DNA from 2 places in the Gallaecimonas xiamenensis 3-C-1 genome. Region 2 is predicted to be linked to the other one. Evidence: riboswitches for the same ligand, from Rfam matches in the RefSeq annotation. Region 2 holds a riboswitch; the other holds the start of a gene.
The links. A riboswitch is a leader RNA that binds a small molecule or an ion and turns the genes downstream of it on or off. The one in region 2 is predicted to bind cyclic di-GMP.
Positions count from the first base shown of each region.

Region 1: it holds a riboswitch for cyclic di-GMP, as region 2 does, so the genes downstream of both, B3C1_RS19300 (Ig-like domain-containing protein) here and B3C1_RS09085 (MotY family protein) in region 2, are expected to answer to the same signal.

Region 1 covers NZ_AMRI01000006.1:128,264-131,545, reverse strand. The annotation lists gene B3C1_RS19300 (Ig-like domain-containing protein) at 1-2,057, opposite strand, end outside; cyclic di-GMP riboswitch class I at 2,126-2,200, opposite strand; gene B3C1_RS05905 (hypothetical protein) at 2,442-2,630, opposite strand; gene B3C1_RS05900 (sigma-54 dependent transcriptional regulator) at 2,770-3,282, opposite strand, start outside.
Region 2 covers NZ_AMRI01000011.1:34,670-37,951, forward strand. The annotation lists gene flhA (flagellar biosynthesis protein FlhA) at 1-665, shown strand, start outside; cyclic di-GMP riboswitch class I at 867-954, shown strand; gene B3C1_RS09085 (MotY family protein) at 1,331-2,089, shown strand; gene B3C1_RS09090 (sigma-54-dependent transcriptional regulator) at 2,092-3,282, shown strand, end outside.

The sequences.
Region 1 (3,282 bases), on a different contig from region 2:
AGGGTATCGCCGTCCGGGTCGGAGTCATTGGCCAATACCGGGATGGACACAGACTTGCCGGCGCTGGTGGCAGCGCTGTCGGCCTGAGCCACAGGGGCACGGTTGGCGGCGCTGACCGCCACGCTCACCACAGCGCTGGCGCTACCGCCTTTGCCATCGCTGACGCTGTAGTTGAAGGTCTCGGTACCGCTAAAACCGCTGGCCGGGGTAAAGACGATGCTGGAGCCGGAGATGCTGGCGCTGCCGTTGACACCGCTGGTGCCGGTGATGGTCAGGCTGTCACCGTCCGGGTCGGAGTCATTGGCCAGTACCGGGATGGACACGGACTTGCCGGCGCTGGTTACAGCGCTGTCGTTGACCGCAACAGGGCTGCTGTTGGCGGCGCCGACAGCAACGCTGACATTGGCGCTGGCGGTGCCGCCTTTACCGTCACTGATGCTGTAAGTGAAGGTCTCGGTGCCGCTAAAACCGCTGGCCGGGGTAAAGACGATGCTGGAGCCGGAGATGCTGGCGCTGCCGTTGACACCGCTGGTGCCGGTGATGGTCAGGCTGTCACCGTCCGGGTCGGAGTCATTGGCCAGTACCGGTATGGACACGGACTTGCCGGCACTGGTAGAGGCGCTGTCGGCCTTGGCCACAGGGGCTTGGTTGGCACTGCCGCCGGCCATGGGATAAACCAGGGACACGGTTTTACCGAAGGCGCCGCTGAAGGCCGCCAGATCAAAGCTCTGGTCGCCGCTGGCGGTGCTGGGTGAAGTCAGCATCAAAGTCGCTGTGCCGGTCTGGCCCGGGGCCAGGGTCTGGTCACGGCCGAAGATGCTGGCCTTCCAACCCTCGGGCAGGGGCAAGTCCATGGAGAAGGTGTTCTTACCGCAGCTGGCGGCGTCATTGTTGGTGACCTTGACGCTATAGCTCAGGGTGGTGCCGGGAGCCACGTCACCTGTGGTGCTGGTGGTCACGCTGACGCTGGGGTCGCTGAGCTGGCACTGGAAGCCGGCGCCGGTCTGGCTGGTGCTGACCAGCACTTCGGCGTAATCGGGGCTGATGTATTGGGTGCTGATGCTGATGCCGGTGCTGGGATCGGTAAAGGTGTTACCGGTTTCCAGGGCCGAGTACCAGAAGTAGCTTTCCTGCTGGGCGTTGGCATCCAGCAGGTAGGACGAATCGGCATTACCCTGGACGGCGCTGTGGATCAGCACGCCGTTCATGACGTTGGCGTTGTTCTTGATATAGCTGTCGTAACCCAGGTCCTGGCGGAACTCCACGAAATACCAGGATTGGTTACCGGTGGCAGCATCGATGCCTTTGGGGATACGCAGGGTCTTCACACCCGGGGTCTGGGTGTCGGACAGAGGCATAAGCTGGTAGCTGCCGGAGCCGGTTACGGTTTCGATATCGTCTTGGCTCAACCAACCGATACGGTCTTTCTGGAAGGCGCTGAAGTGCGCCTGGCCGGTACCCATGGTGTCGATGGGGTCGCCGTATTCCACGGTAGAACAGCTGCTGCCCAGGGTATCGCTGCCGCATTCCAGGGCATGGGCGTGCTTAAGGCCCAGGTTATGGCCAAGCTCGTGGGCGACCTTGTGCCAGAGGATGGTGCCGTTCATGTAAACGGTGGTCTTGGCGCCGCCGATACCGGCAGAGCCGGAATAGGCACAGCTGGTGCTGTAGGGCATGGCATAGATCACCCGACTGTAGGCGTCCACGTCTATGCCGTCGGCCTTGGCCAGGGCATTGGCCTGGGTAGCCACATCCGGGGAGTCGCACTGGGTTTTGCTCAGCGGCAGGGTGTACCAACCGGTCACGTCACCGGCCAGCCAGGTTTTGCCGCCGGAGTTTTCCTTGAAGAAGTCGTTCACCTGGCCAAAGACGCTTTGGCGGGCCTGGTCTGTGGTCCAGGGGGTGGAGGTGTCGTCACTGTAGTTGGCCAGGATCACCAAGGTGCTTTGCTCACCCAGGGAGGGTCGGGTCACGGCTTTGGCCGGCAGGGCGGCAAACAGGGCAAGCACAGCGCTGGCAACCAGCGTCTTATTGGTCAGGGAAAGTACGGAACTCAAAAGGATCTCCTCCGTCGAAAACGAAGAAAGATCCTCGGCAGGCAACGCCCGAGAACAGGATACTCTCTTTCGGCAGCCAGGCGTCCCCGGTGGGGCCCTTGGCTTTGCGTCCCCCGGTTACCCGGGGTTTGCCTTTTCAGGAGAGGATCTTTCTTGAATAACTACAGGCCTCGGAGGGGGTCCGCTCCGACTGAGTCAGCACCGATCCGGCTGACGGCAGTAAGGCCCCGCATTGGGCGGAGCGAGGCGAACATTAGCACGGCCTTAATGAATAAAAAATAAACACCAGCGGATGCTTTGGCGGGCGCCGTGCCTAGCTGGACGGCGGGAGTGGCGCTAACAGATTGATGGCAAAGTGAACTACTGGTAGGAGGAGCGTCCAATTCATTTACGTATTCTGCGCCTCGGATCACGATCCTCGTCCCACAGCTGCACCGGGGTGTCTTCCAACAACTCCACCAGGGTGCGGTAACTCCAGATCAGCAACCCTCTGTGGGAGATACCGGGTTCGTCGATCACGGCGGCCAACCGGGCCAAACGACGCTGTTGTAATGTATCACTCTGGGACGCCATAGGTACTTGTCTCCCCATAACCACCAGAAAGTAAGGCAAGCTTTAGGCCAAAAAGGTAATCAACTGACTGTTAAGGAAAAAACCAAATTATTCCCAGGCTGGGTGGACAATTCTGTCTCAGATCCGAAACAAAGACCGGTCAGTTGAGCTTATGCTTGTCCAGCAGGCGGTACAGGGTAACCCTGGACACACCCAACAGCCGCGCCGCTTCCGATACGTTATGCTGGGTCTGGGCCAATGACAGCACCACGGCCTCCCGCTCCGCCTGGTTACGGGCCTCCTCCAGGCTCACCACCTTGCAGTCGCCCCCCTGGCCATTGAGACCTAAATCTTCCGGGCTTATCAGGCGATTCTCGCTCATCACCAAGGCTCGGCGGATACGGTTGATCATCTCCCGCACGTTACCGGGCCAGCTGTAATGGCTGATGGCCATCAAGGCCGGCTGGCTGAAACCCTTGGCCTTGGCGTTGTGGTCCAGGCTGAATTTCTGGAAGAAGAAACGGGCCAGCAGCTCCACGTCACCGATACGCTCGCGCAAGGGAGGCACCAGCATGTTCAGCACATTGAGCCGGTAGTAGAGATCTTCGCGAAAGCGCCCTTTGGCAACGGCTTCTTCCAGGTTGACGTGGGTGGCGGCGATGACCCGTACATC
Region 2 (3,282 bases):
ATTCGGTGGTAGACAGTGCCACCATCATCGGTACCCATCTGGGCAAGGTGATGCGTGAACATCTGGACGAGCTGTTTGGCCATGACGATGTCATCGCCCTTGGGGACAGGCTCAAAGCGGTGTCGGACAAGCTGGCGGAAAGTCTTAACAGCCAGCTGACACCCATTCAGCAACTGCGGGTATTCCGCCAGTTGCTGGCCGACCAGGTGGGGCTAATGGATATTCGCACCATAGCCACCACTCTGGTGGACAGCTGCGAGTTGACCAAGGACCCGGTGCTGCTGGCCGCCGACGTGCGCTGCGCCCTTAAACGCAGCCTGGTGCGCCAGGCCATAGGGGACAGGGAACAGCTGGTGACCATGACCCTGGATGACAAGCTGGAACAGACCCTGCTGAAGGCGTTGAACCAGGCCCAGTCAGGGGGCAAGGTGTCCTTGGACAGCTTCCCCATAGAACCGAGTCTGTTAGGAAAATTGCAACAAGTGATGCCGCATTTGAAGGACGAAATGCAGCGTCAGGGGCATCCCCCTGTACTGCTGGTCGTTCCCCAGCTGCGGCCCTTGCTGGCCCGCTACGCGCGGACCTTCGCCCGTGGGCTTAAGGTCCTCTCGTATAATGAAATTCCCGAAAAAATGCATATAGATGTAGTGGGAACCCTGGGCTAAAAAATGGTCTTTAGGCCGGGCCTCTGGTCCGGCCTTTCATAGGGCATGTTGTTGTTTTGTTAAGTAAAGTGTTTCAGGAAGATTTAATTTATATGTTTTTTTCTGCTAGGCACTTTACGCAAGCAATATGCAAATATATGCTAGGACCTGAACCGTTAAGGTTCCGTTTAAGTAATGGAAGCCGAGCTTCCAAAACTTAGCTGTTGATAAGGGCAAACTGCGGCGAAAGCTCAGGACGCAAAGCCTCCGGTCTAAGGGACAAAGGTCCTACGATAGCGGGGTTGCCAGAGCTAAGGTTGTTACCTTGGTGACATCACTGTGTTAGCGCCAGCGAGCATACTTAACTGTGCTCAGATGTCTCCATGGCATTCCTTTCTCTTGATGACGCTATTGTGCTCAGCACAAGGTGTCAGCACACCTTATCCGGCTACTCATTCATCACACTTTGAGTAGGCACGACCTTTATGTACGTTGCAGCTGGAAACAGTGCACTTTTCTCAACTGCCCCCCGTGGGCCGGATACGGGATCCTTGCGCCTGGGCTAAGCCCTGCCGAGTCCTACATTCTGTCGTTGAGGGAAGAAGATGCACAGACCATTCCTGGCGTTTTTAACGCTAGGGTGCTTGGCGTATTCGTCCCATGCGGTCGAAACGCTGAGGCCCGATATGGACAAGGTGGCCTGGCAGTTCACAGGTGATCACTTTGTCTGCACATTGGCACTGCCGGTGAAGGATTTTGGCGAGGCGCGCTTCGTGCGCCACGCCGGGGAAGCTTTGGCTTTCCAGGTCCAGCCCAGTGTCCGTCCATCCACCAGTAAAGGGGTCAGCCTGTCCTGGCACAACGCCCCCTGGCAGCCGGCTTTCCAAAGCCCGGTTCATGCCGCCGCTGCCACCTTGCCGCTGCATTTTGGTGAAGGTGAAAGCAAAGCCCTGCTCAGCGCCCTGGACAAGGGCCAGTGGGGCCTGGTGACCCTGCCTCGGGAAGCCCTGGAGCTGCCCAGCGTCAAATGGCGGGAAGGCTCTAGCGCCTTTCGCCGTTGCCTGGACGAGCAAGCCCCCATGTCTTACCGCCAGGCCAGGGACATTGCCCTGTTCTATCAGCCCGGTGAGCGCGCCCTGACCCTGGAACAGCGTCAGCTGCTGGGTCGCCTGGCCCGTTACGTCAAACTGGACAAGGCCGTTGGCCAGGTCCTGGTCGACGCCTACACCGACGATACCGGTTCTCACCTTGGCAACCTGCAGCTGGCCCGAGAGCGCGCTGCCGACGTCAAGGCCGCCCTCAAGGAAGCCGGGATGGCTGACAAGCTCATCCAGACCCGCGCCCACGGCGACCGCTACCCCGCAACCAAGAACCAGAATGCGACCGACCGGCAGAAGAACCGCCTGGTCACCATTAGGGTCGTTCGGACCAGGACAGGGAAATGAAGATGGACAAGACTATATTGCTGGTGGATCCCCGTGGATCCGAAGACCCGGTTTACCGTCAGGTTGAACAGGCCGGTTACCGCCTGGTAGTGGCGCAGGATTGCCCCACCGCCCTAATCAGCCTGCACCAGACCGAGCCCATGCTGGTGCTGGTGGATGCCGACCTTGACACCCCCTTGAGCGAGTTTGTCGCCCGCATCCGCCGCGCCCATCCCAAGTGCCCGGTGGTGACCCTGGTTCGGGCCCACCAGAGCGTCAAGGCCTCCGAGGCCATGCGCCAAGGCGCCATGGACTACCTGCTCAAGCCCTTTACCGAAGAGCAGCTGCTGGCCGTGGTCAGCCACGCTATCAGCCTGCACGAACCCATTCCCAACATGGTGGTGGCCTCCCAGGCCAGCCGCCAGGTGCTGCTGCTGGCCAAAAAGGCCGCCCAGACCACCGCATCGGTATTGATCAGTGGCGAGTCCGGCACCGGCAAAGAGCGCCTGGCCCGTTACATCCATGACCAGTCTTGCCGCGCCAACGGTGCCTATGTGGCCGTCAACTGCGCCGCCATTCCCGAGTCCATGCTCGAGTCCACCCTCTTTGGCCACGCCAAAGGCGCCTTTACCGGCGCCGTGGCCAGCCAGGTGGGTAAGTTCGAACTGGCCAACGGCGGCACCCTGCTGCTGGACGAGATCTCCGAGATGCCCCTTGATCTGCAGGCCAAGCTGCTGCGGGTCATCCAGGAGCGTGAGCTGGAGAAACTGGGCTCCAACCAGAAGGTCAAGCTGGACGTGCGCATCATCGCCGCCACCAACAAGGACCTTCGTGAGGAAGTAGCCAAGGGCCGCTTCCGTGAAGACCTGTTCTACCGCCTGGACGTGTTGCCCCTGGCCTGGCCGGCCCTGCGCGAGCGCCCGGACGACATCCTGCCCCTGGCCCGCCATTTCCTGGACAAGTACGCCGATGGCACTGCCTTTGAACTGCACCCAGATGCAGCCCGCAGCCTGCTGTCCCACCCTTGGCCCGGCAACGTGCGGGAGCTGGAAAACGTGGTGCAGCGCGCCCTGATCCTGGCTCGCGGCCTGGTGCTGCAGCCTGAAGATCTGATGCTGCCTCGCAGCATAGAGCGCAGCTTCGATCCACAAGTGACCTCATTGCAGGCCTCCAAGAAATGCGCCGAGTTCCAGCACGTGCTGGACACCCTGCGC